DNA from 3 places in the Micromonospora sp. NPDC048898 genome. Region 3 is predicted to be linked to each of the others. Evidence: riboswitches for the same ligand, from Rfam matches in the RefSeq annotation. Region 3 holds a riboswitch; each other region holds the start of a gene.
The links. Region 3 has a riboswitch for cyclic di-AMP ahead of ACGFIQ_RS32540 (C39 family peptidase). Riboswitches for the same ligand answer to the same signal wherever they lie in the genome.
Positions count from the first base shown of each region.

Region 1: it holds a riboswitch for cyclic di-AMP, as region 3 does, so the genes downstream of both, ACGFIQ_RS34415 (coiled-coil domain-containing protein) here and ACGFIQ_RS32540 (C39 family peptidase) in region 3, are expected to answer to the same signal.
Region 2: it holds a riboswitch for cyclic di-AMP, as region 3 does, so the genes downstream of both, ACGFIQ_RS15270 (NlpC/P60 family protein) here and ACGFIQ_RS32540 (C39 family peptidase) in region 3, are expected to answer to the same signal.

Region 1 is NZ_JBICUF010000026.1:126-4,910, forward strand. Features, by position in the region: gene ACGFIQ_RS34410 (hypothetical protein) at 86-586, opposite strand; gene ACGFIQ_RS34415 (coiled-coil domain-containing protein) at 825-1,895, opposite strand; cyclic di-AMP (ydaO/yuaA leader) riboswitch at 1,901-2,032, opposite strand; gene ACGFIQ_RS34420 (cation diffusion facilitator family transporter) at 2,145-3,062, opposite strand; gene ACGFIQ_RS34425 (HelD family protein) at 3,170-4,785, opposite strand, start outside.
Region 2 is NZ_JBICUF010000004.1:468,087-472,871, forward strand. Features, by position in the region: gene ACGFIQ_RS15260 (pyridoxamine 5'-phosphate oxidase family protein) at 302-859, opposite strand; gene dcd (dCTP deaminase) at 959-1,537, shown strand; gene ACGFIQ_RS15270 (NlpC/P60 family protein) at 1,598-2,584, opposite strand; cyclic di-AMP (ydaO/yuaA leader) riboswitch at 2,651-2,786, opposite strand; gene ACGFIQ_RS15275 (N-acetylmuramoyl-L-alanine amidase) at 3,021-4,785, shown strand, end outside.
Region 3 is NZ_JBICUF010000020.1:84,704-89,488, reverse strand. Features, by position in the region: gene ACGFIQ_RS32555 (acyltransferase family protein) at 1-487, shown strand, start outside; gene ACGFIQ_RS32550 (hypothetical protein) at 580-963, shown strand; gene ACGFIQ_RS32545 (hypothetical protein) at 1,098-1,886, shown strand; cyclic di-AMP (ydaO/yuaA leader) riboswitch at 2,153-2,294, shown strand; gene ACGFIQ_RS32540 (C39 family peptidase) at 2,527-3,369, shown strand; gene ACGFIQ_RS32535 (alpha/beta fold hydrolase) at 3,502-4,248, shown strand; gene ACGFIQ_RS32530 (CDP-glycerol glycerophosphotransferase family protein) at 4,283-4,785, opposite strand, start outside.

The sequences.
Region 1 (4,785 bases), on a different contig from region 3:
GTCGTGGTGGCGCGATCTTGGTGGCCCGGTCGTGGTGGCGCGATCTTGGTGGCCCGGTTGCGGTGGCCCGGTTGCGGTCGCCCGGTCACGGGTTGCGGCCGTGCCCCGAGAGGGCGGGTTGGGTGGTTGGGCGGCGGCCCCACGGCTTGTACGTGGACAGCACCGTCGCGATGATCATCAGGATGGTCGATACCGCGGGCGCGATCACCAGGTCGACGCGGTCCCGTGCGGGGAGGGCGGCGCCCACCGCACCGGCGTGCCGCAGATTCGGCGTGAGCAGGAACAGCACCAGCCCGACCATCACCGTGGTGAGCACGAGCTTGGCCACCACCCAGCGATAGCGCCACAGACCCCACGGGGTGAGTAGCGCGCTGGCGACGCCGATCAGCCAGACCAGGACGCTCAACGGCGCGAACAGCACCGTGCCGACAAGCGCCGTGACCGGGTAGACCACCGCCGGGTCGGCGCCCCGCTGGACGGCGATGCCGAGCGTGAGGAGCACCAGGTCGGCACCGAGCCAGCCGAGCGAGGTGACCAGGTGCAGGGTGAGGAGCCCCTTGCGGGCGGTGGGTGGAATCCGACGCATACCGCGATGCTGCCCGCCGGCCCGTGCCGGGTCGTCCGACCGCCGACGACATCCGGGGTACGCCCGGCGACGTACCCCGGTCTGCCGACGACATCACCCGGCCTGGCGACGTAGCCGGGGCCTGGCGACGACCCGCCCTCATGATCGACACCACATCGCCAACTCCGGGGTGTCCCGTCGTCCCGGAGACCCCGGAGTTGGCGAACGAGAGTGGATCACCCCTGGACCGGGGGCGGGTCTAGTAGACCGACAGGTGGACGTGGTTGGTGTGGTCGGTGGACGGGGTGCCGCTGGCGCCGCTGTACGACTTCCACCCGCTGCTGGGCAGCCAGATCTGCCGGTACCAGATCACGTACAGCACGGCGAGCCGGTCGGCGTTGCGGATGAAGTACGCGGCCAGGTTGTTGCCGTACGTCTTGTCGCCACCGGTGGCGTTGCCGCCGAAGCCACTCGTCTGTGCGGCGAAGTCGCAGGCCCGGCCCTTCGGGTGTTCGCCGGAGCCGCTGGGGCGGTGACAGGAGACGTACCGGGTGAAGCCGGCGGCCTTGGCCTGGTTGAGCGCGTGCAGGGTGCGCGGGGTGATGCAGCCGTTGGCGGGCGTGGGGTCGTTGACGCTGCACGACTCGGATGGCCAGGAGCCGTCGGAGTTGCGCGGCGCCGCCTTCGCGTTGGCGGTGGAGGTGCCCCGGTTGGAGCTGGTGTCGGCGGTGGTCTGCGGCGGCTTGGGCGTGTTGGCGACGGTCAGGGCGCGTTCGGCCTGCTCCTTGCGCTTGGCCATCACGGTGACCTGCTTGCGTTGTTCGGTGATCTCGCCGTTGAGGGCGGCCCGGGTGCGATTGGCCTCGTCCTTGGTGGCGAGCAGGTCGCGCAGCACCCGGTCCTCGTTGGCGGCCACCGCCTCCAGGGCGGCGGCCCGGTCCATGAAGCCCTCCGGGCTGCTGCTGTTGAGCAGCGCCGACACCGCGCCGAGCCGGCCGGTGCGGTACGCCACGCCGGCGATCTGGCCGACCTTGCCGTCGCGCTGGGCCAGCTCGACCTCGATGGTCTTCAGCTGGGTGGCGAGCTGCTGCTGCCGCCGCACCGAGGTGTCCAGAGCGCGTTTGGCGTCCAGGTAGCCCTTGCTGGCGGCTTCGAGCTGGGCGCGCAGCGACGGGGTGCCGCCCTCCTCGTCGGTGTCGGGTGCGGCGGCGGCCCGCAGGCCGGTCGGGGGAGCGGCCGAGGCGGTGCCGGCCGGGATCGCGACGCCGAGGGCGAACATCGCGACGATCAGGGCCGCCAGTCGGGCGGCGGGTGGTCGTGCTGGTGCCACTGCGCATGTCCTTCCGTCAGCCGCCGACCGGGTTAGCTGACGGGTTCGGGACGGAAGATCCCTACCGCTGACGCGGATGCACCCCAGGAACGTGGTTCCCCGGTTCGCCTGGTTGGGCGATTAGGCGGCGACCGCCACCGGCGCCTGGAGGGCGCCGCCTGGTGGAGGCCGGGACCGAGCCTACCGGTGCCGGTGGGGCCGCTGCAGCCGATGTGACGGAAGGTGCGCAGGTCATCACGGAAACGGGTGTTACCACTCGATCGAGCCGCAGGCCCCGGTGGCGGCGCCGGGCTCGATCTGCAAGGTCGCGTGTTCGATCCGGAAGTCGTCGTGCAGGGCGGTACGCGCTGCGGTCAGCACCGCGCCGACCTCCGCGCCGGGTGCCATGGTCAGGTGCGCGGAGGCCACCTCCATGCCCGAGGTGAGCGTCCAGACGTGCAGGTCGTGCACCTCCACCACGCCGGGGACGGCGGCCAGCCGGTCGTGCACGGCGGTCACCTGGAGGTGTTCCGGGGCGGCCTGCACCAGGATGCGGACGGCGGCGCGGGCCAGCCGCCAGGTGCGCGGCAGGATGAACGCGCCGATGGCGACCGCGACCAGCGGGTCGGCCCACCACCAGTCGGTGACGGCGATGAGCAGTGCCGCGCCGATCACGCCCAGTGAGCCGAGCAGGTCGCCGAGCACCTCCAGGTAGGCGCCCTGCAGGTTGATGCTCTCCCGGGCGCCGGCGCGGAGCAGGGCGAAGGCGGCGACGTTCGCGAGCAGGCCGAGCACGGCCACCACGAGCATCGGGCCGGCGACGACCTCGTGCGGGTCGCCGAAGCGGCGGATCGCCGCGATCACCACGTAGATCGCGACGCCGGAGAGCAGGACGGAGTTGGCCAGTGCGGCGAGCACCTCGAGGCGGTAGAGCCCGAAGGTGCGCTGCGGGTCGCCGGTGGCCCGTCGGGTGGCGGTGATCGCGGCGAGCGCCATCCCGATGCCGAGCACGTCGGTGAACATGTGCCCGGCGTCGGAGAGCAGGGCGAGTGAGCCGGTGTGCAGGGCGGCCACCGCCTCGACCACCATCAGGGTGGCGAGCAGCCCGAACGCCGCCCAGAGGCGGCCCCGGTGCTGCTGTGCGGCATTGGCGACGGACCCGTGGTGGTGGTCATGACCTGCGCCCACGAGATCCACCTTCCGCTGCCGGCCGGGGCCCGGTCAAATGTATGTTCACATCGCTATGTGTGCAAGTGTCAGGTCGGCCGCTGGCCCGTGCGACGAGCGGGCACGGATCAGCCGGTCGGGTCGATGGTGGTGAGTCGCTGCGTGGCCCGGGACAGCGCCACGTACAGGGTGCGTACCCCGGCACCCGGATCCGCCCGGATCTCGCTCGGTGCGACGAGCACGACTCCGTCGTACTCCATGCCCTTGGCCTCCAGGCTGGTCACCACCTGTAGGCGCGGCGCGTCGAGCGCGGCGAGCCAACCGGCGACCTCGTCCCGGCGGGGGACCGGCGTGATCACCCCGACCGTGCCCTCCACCTCGGTCAGCAGGCCGGCGGCCGCCTGCACGGTCGTGGTCTCCAACCCCGTCGCGGGCACCACCAGCTCGACCGGATCGACCCCGGTGGAGCGCACCGCCGTCGGCAGCGGCAGGTCGGGGTAGAGCCGGCGGATCTCCGCCGCCGCCACCGCGAAGATCTCCGCGGAGTTGCGGTAGTTGGTGGTGAGCGTGAAATCGTGCCGCTTGCGTCGGCCCAGCGCCTGGTCCCGGGCCCGGTCCAACTCGTCGGGGTCGCCGGTCCACGCGGTCTGCGCGGGGTCACCCACCACCGTCCAGGAGGCCAGCCGACCCCGCCGACCGACCATCCGCCACTGCATCGGTGAGACGTCCTGCGCCTCGTCCACCACCACGTGCGCGTAGTCCCGGTAGTCCTCCGGACGCTCCCGCGCCGCCGCGCGGGCGGCCCGCTGCCGGTCGCTGGCGGTGCTCAGCTCGCGGACGCCGCCGGCCAACTGGAACGGGTCACGCCGGGCCCTGGCCGGCTGCGCCGGCTTGCCGAGCAGGGCGTCCAACTCGTCCAGCAGCGCGATGTCGGCGATGGTCAACCCGTCCGAGTCCAGGTTCCGGTACGCGGCGGTGAGCAGCCGGATCTCCGCGCCGGAGAGGATCCCCCCGGCGTACCGCCGCAGTCGGTCCGGCCGCGCCAGCCAGCCGAGCACGTGCCGCGGGTGCAGCCGGGGCCACCACGCCTTGAGGAACTCGCGGAACTCCGACCGCTCGGCGATCTCCGCCTCGAAGGTCCGCTGCTCCGGCAGTCGAACGCCCACCTCACGGGCCTGCGCCCAGAGCGCGGCGAAGATCCCGTCGAAGCCGGCCCGGCGGACCTCGTTGCGTCGGGCACCCCGGTGCAGCGCGCGGTCCCGGATCCGGTCCAGCGCCGCCCGGTCCAGCCGCAGCAACGTGCCCCGGTAGAGCAGCCGCAGCTCGCCCGGGCCGCCCGGCACCGCGTCGCGGGCCGCCCGCTCCAGCACCCGGCGCATCCGCAGCGAGCCCTTCACCGCCGCCACCTCGGGCGGGTCGGTGCGGGTGGCGCTCATTCCCGGAAACAGGGTGCCCAGCGAGTGCAGGGTCGCGGTGTCCTCACCGAGCGACGGCAGCACCGAACCGATGTACTCCACGAAGACCGACGACGGGCCGACCACCAGGATGCCGCCACCGGCGTACCGGCTGCGGTCGGAGTAGAGCAGGAAGGCGGCCCGGTGCAGCGCGACAGCGGTCTTGCCGGTGCCGGGGCCGCCCGCGACGATCGTCACCCCGGAACCGGGTGAGCGGATCGCCTCGTCCTGCTCCCGCTGGATGGTCGCCACGATGTCGCGCATGCCCCGGCCGGTGGCCTTGGACAGGG
Region 2 (4,785 bases), on a different contig from region 3:
AACCGAGTCGATCATGCGGGGCGGCGCCCGCAGGCCGGTGCCGGGCAGGGCAGAGCCGGACGGGGCGGGAGAGCGAGGGGTGGTGCGGTGCCGGGCAAGGCAGCGCGGGGGCGACGCGGCGCGGGGCAGCGCGGCGCGGGGCAGCGCGGCGCGGGGCAGCGCGGCGCGGGGCAGCGCGGCGCGGGGCAGCGCGGCGCGGGGCAGCGCGGCGCGGGGCAGCGCAGGGGCGGTGCCGGGCGTACAGCCGAATGCCGGCTCCGTCAGCACGGAGCCGGCACCGACTGTCTCTGGGCCGTGGTGGTCAGGCGGCTGTGCACTGGACGTCACGGCTGCGGCGGGCCGGGCGCGTCTGCGGCACGGTGAGTGGCGCGGCAGCCGCCGTCGGGGCGTGCGGGTCGAGCCAGACCCGGACGGCCGGACGGCCCGGCGTGAGGCCGGGAACGCCCGCGAGGTGCTGCTCGCGGCGGGTGAGCATCGCCACGTCGACGGTGAACTCGAAGAGCCTCCAGTCGACCTGCGGCTCGGCGCGGGCGCTCTGCGCCAGTTGCGCCAGCCGGACCGGATCGGTCACCGGACGGGCACGCCCCGCCACGTACGCCTCGTCGTCGCTCTCCTCCGAGGGGAACGAGTGCAGCGCGTAGCGGCCGTCGCGTTCGAGGTCACGGCGCTTCGGAGAGTCGATGACGAAGCAGAACAGACCCTCGTCGGTGATGACCGGGGAGACCGGATGGACCCGGGGCCCGCCGTCGGCACGGACCGTGGCCAGGTAGCCGAAGCCCGGCCCGTACTGCTGGAGGAGAACGCGGATCCCGTCGGCGAGGCGGGGCTCGTCGGCGGCGAATTCGGACCAGGAAGCCATGCGAGCATCCTATCGAACAAATGTACGAGCAGCGACCTCGACGCGCTGGTCATCGGCACCGAATCCGGTGGGTTTTCGGGCCGCCGCTATGGTGGTCCGATGCTGCTCTCCGACCGCGACCTGGTCTCCGAGATCAAGGCCGGCACGCTGGGCCTGGAGCCGTTCGAGCCCACCCTGGTCCAACCTTCCAGCATCGACGTACGACTGGACCGGCTGTTCCGGGTGTTCAACAACCATCTCTACACCCACATCGACCCGGCGATGCAGCAGGACGACCTGACGTCGGCGATCGAGGTGCCCGACGGGGAGCCGTTCGTGCTGCACCCCGGGGAGTTCGTGCTCGCCTCGACGTTGGAGGTCATCTCGCTGGGTGACCAGCTCGCCGGTCGGCTGGAGGGCAAGAGTTCGCTGGGCCGGCTGGGGCTGCTCACGCACTCCACCGCCGGTTTCATCGACCCCGGCTTCTCCGGTCACGTCACGCTGGAGCTGTCGAACGTGGCGAACCTGCCGATCACCCTCTGGCCGGGCATGAAGATCGGGCAGCTCTGCATCTTCCGGCTCTCCTCGCCGGCCGAGCACCCCTACGGCTCGGCGGTCTACGGCTCGCGCTACCAGGGGCAGCGGGGGCCGACGCCGAGTCGCGCCTGGCAGCACTGGCGCACCTGGCCCACCCGCTGAACCCCGGACGACGGGGGCCCGCCGCGACGAATCGCGACGGGCCCCCGGTCAGCGCACTGATCAGCCGGGACGGCCGTAGCTGTGGACCTGACCGTCGTCGGCCCTCTTCATCTTGACCGGCTCGCCGGCCTGCGAGGCGTGCACCACCCAGCCGCCACCGACGTACATGCCGACGTGGTGGATGTCGCTGTAGTAGAAGACCAGGTCACCGGGGCGCAGGTCGGGCTTGCTGACGTCCTTGGTGGCGCGGCTCTGGGCGGCGGCGTTGTGCGGCAGTGACACACCGGCCTTCGCCCAGGCGGCCAGCATCAGCCCCGAGCAGTCGTACGAGTTCGGGCCCTCGGCACCCCAGACGTAGGGCTTGCCGATCTGCGCGCAGGCGAACTTGACCGCCGTGCCGGCGGCGCCACCGGGATAGCTGGCAGGGCAGGGCGCCGGGCGCAGCGGACCGCCGCCACCGCTGCCGTACACCTTGAGGCGCAGCTTCTGCAGCTTGTCGATCTCCTCGTTGATCTGCTTCTTCTTCGCCGCCAGCTGAGCCTCGGTGCGGGTCAGTTGGGCCACCATCGCATCGAGCGGCGCCTTCTGCCCGGCCAACTGGTCGCGCAGGTCGGCCACCTCGCGGACGTCCTGCTGCTGGTTGTGCGCGAAGCGGTCGAGCATCTCGAGCTGCCCGACCACCTCGCTGGGCGACCGGCTGCCCAGCACGGCGTTGACGGTCAGCACGTTCTCGCCCTTGTACGCGCGCACCGCCAGGGCACTGACCTTGTCCATCGCGGCGTCGACCTGGCGCTCCAGCGGGGCGATCCGGGCGGCCAGCGCGCCGGCCTGCCTGCGCTTGGCGGCGAGGTCGATCCGGGTGGCGTTGTGCTGTTCGATGATCGGTTCGAGTTTGTTCCAGTCGGCGTCGATCTGGCGCTCGATCTCGGCGACGGACGGGTCGGCGTGGGCCGCCGTGGCGCTGCCGGTCAGGACGACGGCGACGCCGGCCAGGGCAGCGAGCGCGGTGGTGAAGCGGGACCAGCGTGGGCGCGGCGCGATCGACATGGGGCCGGCTGCTGCCGACCGCTCGGACGACGGCCGCGGGGCATGGAGTGCCACCGGGTTCCGTACTCCTTCTTCCTGACCGCCTACCGGGTTAGCTGACGGGTTCGGGCGGGAAGTCGGCGCCCTACCGCAATGGCTGCGGATTCACCCCGGGGGACTTGGGTCCCCGGTTCGTTCGGAAACGACTCGGCGGTGTCGGTCCGTTACCGCCCGGGCTGGGCGGAGCTGCTATCGGGCCGACGAAAGACCAGAGTAGAGACGCTCGTTACCACTCCGCAACCCGCGCGGCCGTGACACTCCGTACCGATCCGAGAGGCGCACCGACCGGACGTGAAGATTTCTTTCCAAGTGGGTCGACACATAGAAAGGTATTGACGCGGGCTCCCGGACGGCGCGAAGGTGACCTGACCTGCACCCGTGGAATCTAGGGGGTTCGATGCACCATCCAACCCTGTCCCCCGGCCGGCGCGCACTGCTCGCCGCCGCCGTGGTCGCCGCCGCGACCGCGGTACCGCTACCCGCCAACGCCACCGCCGTACCCACCGGCGACCGTCAGCAGCAGTACGCCGCCGCGGCGGCCGAGTTCGGCGTACCGACCGACGTGCTGCTCGGCGTCTCCTACCTGGAGTCCCGCTGGGACAGCAACGCCGGCACACCCAGCACCAGCGGCGGTTACGGCCCGATGCACCTGACCGACGCCCGACACGTGGCCGCCCTGCCCGTAGCCGGCCACCACGACACCGACACCGACACCGGCACCGGCACCGGCACCGGCACCGAGGATCCGCGCGGCGACGACTCCCGTACCGCGCTGGCACCCGCGCCTCGTCCGGCGGACCCGGCACCATCGGCAGCCGCGTTGCAGACCGTGGACGCCGCCGCCGCGCTGACCGGCGCGGCCCCCGACTCGCTGCGGACCGACGTCGGCGTCAACATCCGGGGCGGCGCGGCGCTGTTGGCCTCGTACCAGCGGGAGTTGGGCGCGCCGGTCGGTGCCGGCACCGACCCGGCCACCTGGTACGGCGCGGTGGCCCGCTACGCCGGCGCGGACACCGCCGACGCCGCGGCGGCCTTCGCCGACGAGGTCTTCACCACCATCGGCACCGGCGAGTCGCGGACGACCGACGACGGAGCCCGGATCACGCTGCCGGCCCGGACGATCCGCCCGGAGCGTTCCTGGCTGGACCGGCTGGGTCTACGCCGGCTCGCCCGCCCGGACGGGCTGGAGTGCCCCCGCACCATCTCCTGCGAGTGGATCCCGGCGCCCTACGAGGCGTTCGGCGACGGGGACTACGGCAACCACGACCTGTCCGACCGGCCCGCCCGGCAGAAGGTCGAGTACATCGTCATCCACGACACCGAGGGGAGTTGGGCGACGACCCTGCGACTCGTCCAGGACCCGACCTACCTGAGCTGGCACTACACGCTGCGCTCGGTGGACGGGCACGTCGCCCAGCACGTGCAGACCAAGGATGTCGCCTGGCACGCCGGCAACTGGTACGTCAACGCCAAGGCGGTCGGGCTGGAGCACGAGGGCTTCGCGGCGCAGGGCACCTGGTACACCGAGGCCATGTACCGGGCCTCGGCGAAGCTGGTCCGGCACCTCGCGCTGCGGCTCGGCGTCCCACTGGACCGCCAGCACATCATCGGTCACGACAACGTGCCCGGCACCGTCGCCGCGAACGTCCGGGGGATGCACTGGGACACCGGCCCGTACTGGGACTGGACGCACTACTTCACGCTGCTGCACGCGCCCCGGCTGGACACCGGCACCCCGGCCACCGGTCTGGTCCGGATCGACCCGGACTTCGCCACCAACCAGCCGGCGTTCGTCGGCTGCGTCACCGCCGGTGTGCCGTGCGCGCCACGCGGCTCCTCGGCGGTGGTGCTGCGCTCCGCGCCGGCCGCGGACGCGCCGCTCGTCAACGACATCGCACTCCGCCCCGACGGCACCCCCAACACGATGGAGGTGTCGGACCACGGTGCCCGTGCCTCCGCCGGTCAGACGTACGCGCTTGCCGGCCGGCAGGGCGACTGGACGGCGATCTGGTACCTCGGACAGCGGGCGTGGTTCCACAACCCGGCGTCCGCGCCCACCGCCAGCTGGACCGTCGGCGTGGTGGCCACCCCGAAGCCCGGTCGGGCCACCGTCCCGGTCTACGGACGCGCCTACCCGGAGCAGGCCGCCTACCCGGCAGGGG
Region 3 (4,785 bases):
CGTGGGCGTCTGGGCGGTGGCCGCACAGTGGATCCCCGCGGAGCTGTGGACCACGCTGCTCGCGGTCGCGTACCTGCTGGTGATCGCCGCCGCGGCGGACGCGGACGTGCGCGGCCGGCGGTCGCCGTGGCGGTCCCGGCCGCTGGTCTGGCTCGGCGAGGTCTCGTTCGCCTTCTACCTGGTCCACGTGCTGGTGATGACCAGCGTGCTGCGCTTCAGCGGTGACTGGGGGACCGGCTTCCCGGGCTGGCGCGGCCCGGCCGTGGTGCTCGGTTTCCTGCTGGTGAACCTGATCCTCGCCGGGTTGCTGCACCGCTTCGTCGAGACCCCGATGATGCGCCGGCTCGCACCGCGCCGTCCGGCCCGACAGGTGTCCGTGCCCGGACAACGCACAGCCGCGACCCAGGCCGCCGACGCCGACCGGACCGGCCGCACCGGTGGGCCCGACCAGACCGACAGTCGATCAACGTACGCGGACACCCGCTGACACCGTCCACCCAGGTCAGCGTGTCGGCGCGGCGTGCGCCGACACGCCCGTGGTCGATGCGGCAGGCGCCGGTGCGACGGTAGCGTGGGGACGTGCTTCCGGTCGCGTTCACCTGTCCGCTGTGGTGGGTGGCGCGCTGGGCGACACGGGTGCTGACCAGCCTCGCCGTCGTCGCGGCCCTGGCGCTCGGCGCAGGTCCGGCCTCGGCCGCCGTGCCACCGTCGCACCCGACCGCCGCGTCGGGCGTGAGCGCCGCGTCGGGCGTGAGCGCCGCGTCGGGCGTGAGCGCCGCGCCGACCGCGGATGTCGCCGAGGAGACCTTCCCGGCCTGGTCGGTCGACGCGCCACCGGCTCTCCCCGGCGGCCTGGGCGCCATCGCGATCGGCGTGCTGCCGGTGTGCGCGAGCGGGTCCGACCGGCTGCCGCTCGTCGACGGTCTGCACAGCTGGCCGCCCCGGGGACCACCCGGGCGCTGAGCCCTCCGGGACACGCCGTCCCGTCGCCGCGCCCTGTCGACCCACCAGCTCCGCACCCCGCCGATCCCTGGCCCGCCGTGGCCGGGCGGCCGGTGGGGCTCCCATCGCTCTGCTTCCTCCGCGAGGTGCCGCCCATGGAGACAGTCGTTTTCTACCAGTTCGTAACCGAGGTGCCGCAGGCCGCTGCCATCTGGTCGGCCCTGTTCCTGCTGGCGCTCGGCGTACTCGCCGTGCTGGTCGCCCGGCCCGAACGGGACCGGCTCACCGACGACCCGCCGCCGCCCGTCCCGACCGCCCGTGAGGTGGCCGCGGCCGACACCGTCGACAGGCACCGGTACGCCGAGGAGGTGACAGTCGCCGCGGCCGGCGCGGCCAGGACGGCCGGGCGGCGACGGGATGCCTGGCTGACGGCTCAGGACCAGGTGGAACGGGCCTGGACGCGGTACGACGAGGCGGACGCCGCCGCGCGTCGCTTCGCGGGGTCCGGGGCGCTGCCCAGCCCGGACACCCCCCGCACCCCCGCCGAGTACGCGTCCCGGGAGCGCTACCTGCACCGTGCGGCGACGGCGGCGTACTGGCGGGGCGACCTGACGATGGCGCAGCTCGGTGACGTCTTCGGGCGTCGGCGCGGCTGGGATCCCCGGCGGCACCCGGTCGAGCAGGAGGCACTGCTCAGCCGGGTGATCCGGGACGCGAGGCTGGCCGACTACCAGGCCGCGGCCACGGCGGAGCGGGCCGCCTGGCGGGATGCGGACCTGGCCGCCTCCTCGGCGCGCACCCTCGCCGCAGAGGCGGCCGCGGCGGTTGCCCGGTTGCGGCCCAGCCCGGCACCCGTGCGCCGGCTGGTGCGCGGGGTGCCCCGGCCCGCCGTCGTGGCACGCCGGCTCCCGGCCCGTGCCCTTCGCGCCCGATCCGTTATGTGAGCCCGGTCACGGGATTTGCGAATCGGGCGTCCGGCACGATCGGCTCGATTTTTCCCGGGATCGTGGCCGCATTGTCGGCGGCCTGTCCGGTTGTCGACCGTAGGCGTCGCCGTAACCGGTTGTCCCATCGAGTCACGTCATCGGCAATACGCGCAGAAATTGTGGCACCAATTGAGGTTTACGCAGGTGAGGCCGGCTTGGCAGGGTGTGGATGGGCCAGTAGTGTCGTCCCGTCCGGTGCGGTAACCGATCGCAAGAGGCGACGCCGCGCCGACCCGCTCAATCGTGATCAACGAACCGGGGACCCATCAGTAAGTCCGGGGTGAATCCGCGAGCCACGGCCCGCGGTAGGGCGATCTTCCCGCCCGAATCCGTCAGCTAACCCGGTAGGCGGTGTCGGAAGGAGTTCCAAACTCGTGCAGCACCTTTCCACCCCTCGGCTGTTCCCTCGCCTCCACGGCGCAGCGGTGCCCCCGCTCATCCGTCCAGTGACGGTGAGCTGACCCCCGGGTCATCGCCTCTCCCGCCCGGCCGTGCCGGGCGTTCCCCTGAGCGGTTCACCATCCGCGGACCACGGTCCGCGCGCTGGCGCCTGCCCGGACACCGGTCGCGCCCCGGTGTGCCGCTCTCCCCCCGATCCGTGGAGGACCCCGTGAAGCACACCATGCAGCGCCAGCTCCGCCGCATCGCGACCGAGCGCCCGTACCAGATCGTCGCCGCCACCGCCGCGGCCCTGGTGCTCGCCGCCACCACCGGCACCCTGCTCACCGTCGCCGACGACGCCCCGGCCGCTCAGCGCACCGCGACCACGGTCGCCGAGATGCGCAGCGACACCACCACCACCTCCCACGGCGACGCGTCCCCGCTGGCCAGCGCCGCGCCGTCCAGTGCCGCCCCGGCCACCAGCGCCGCGGCGCCCGCCGCCAAGGCCAGCAGCAACCCGGATCTGACCCGTAAGCCGACACCGCCGAAGCCGCCCGCGACCAAGGTGCTCGACTACGAGTACGAGGCGCAGAACACGTACTACAACTGCGGCCCGGCGGCCACCCGCAACGCGCTCAGCGCCAGCGGGATCGACCGCACCCAGGAAGAACTCGCCGCCGAACTGGGCACCACCGAGATGGGCACCAACTCGGCCGAGGACACCACCCGGGCGCTCAACGCCGAGGTGAAGGGTTCCCCGTACCGGACCCGGATGTTCCCCGGCGCGCCCAGCCCGGCACAGATGGACCGGCTCCAGGCCGACGTCGTCCGGGCCATCACCGACGGCCGGGGCGTGGTGGCCAACGTCGTCGGCGACGCCACCGACACCGACGGCGGCTGGCACTCCTACGGTGGCGGTCACTACGTCGCCGTCGTGGGTTACAAGGACAACGGTCGCACCGTGCGGATCGCCGACTCGGCGAACCCGGCCGACCCGTCGTACTGGATCACCACCATCGACCTGGCCAACTGGATCACCAGCCGGGGCTACTCCGCCTGACCCGGGCACCCCGACAGCCGCGGGCGTCGTCCCCCACAAGGGGCCGACGCCCGCGGCGTCTCTCCCGCTGGCCCGGGTACGCCCCCGTCGACGACTCTCGTCCGGGACAGCGAACCGTGCGAGACTGCGGCCGTGGTGGATGAGTCGGGTGGTCACGCCGGTCGACGGCCGGTCCTGCTGCTGTTGCACGGCATGGGGACGACCGGTGACGTGTGGCTGCCCTGGGCGCCGCACCTGGAACGACACTGGCCCGGCCGGTGGCTGGCACCGGACCTCGCCGGCCACGGCTGGGCACCGCCGCTGCCGTCGTACTCCTTCGCCGGTCTCGCCCAGCGGATCGCGCAGGCACTCGCCCCCGACGACCGGCTCGTCGTGCTCGGGCACTCGCTGGGCGGCGTGGTCGGCCTCGCGTTGGCCGCGCGGGACGCCGGGATGCCTGTGGACGCCGTGGTCGGGTTCGGCATCAAGGCGCTCTGGTCACCCGCCGAGCTGGACCGCGCCGCCGAGCTCGCCGCCCGCCCGGTGAGCTGGTTCGCCAGCCGCAATGAGGCGGCCCGCCGCTACCTGCGCGTCTCCGGGCTGGCCGGCCTGCTCCCGCCGGACCACCCGGTGGTGGACGCCGGCCTTCGTCAGGTCGACGGCAGGTGGCGTCTCGCCATGGATCCCCACGCCTTCGCCGTCGGCGAGCCCGACCTCGGTGCGCTGCTGGCGGCGACCGACGCCCCGGTGCTGCTGGCGCGCGGCGAGCACGACCCGATGGTCACCGACGCACAGCTCAAGGAGTACGGCGTACCTGTCGCCACGCTGCCCGGCCTCGGACACAACGCGCACGTGCAGGACCCGGCGGCCGTGCTGGCGCTGCTGGACGCGTACCGCTGAGGTTCCCCGAGCGTCCCTGGGCCGACAGTCCCGGTCAGGCGAGGGGGGAGAGCTGCGGCGAACGTTCCGCCGGGTCGGCCTCCGTCGCCGCCAACTCCCGACGGGCGGCGGTCAGGAACGCCTCGGCGTACGACTCGGCGGGGAAGTCACCCAGGTAACGCCGGCGGGTGGTCCAGCGTTCCGCGGCCAGCGGATCGGTGTCCAGCAGCGCGGTCAGCACACCGTCCAGGTTGGACATGTCCCGACGCAGCACGTAACCCGACGCGGCCAGCGGGAAACGTTCGGTGAACCGGTCGCCCTCGTCACCCATGTCGGTGACCGCGTACGGCTTGCTGGAGTAGAGGTAGTCCGAGATGACCCCGGACACGTCCGAGACCAGCGCGTCCGAGGAGTTCACGCACTCGGTCAGGCTCAGCTCGCGGGCCGCCGCACCGACCACGTGCGGGCGACCGCTGCTGGCCCGATCGGCGACCAGCAGCTCGGTCAGCCGGCCCAACTGACGGGCCGAGGCCGGGTTCTGCGCCGTGTACGGGTGGG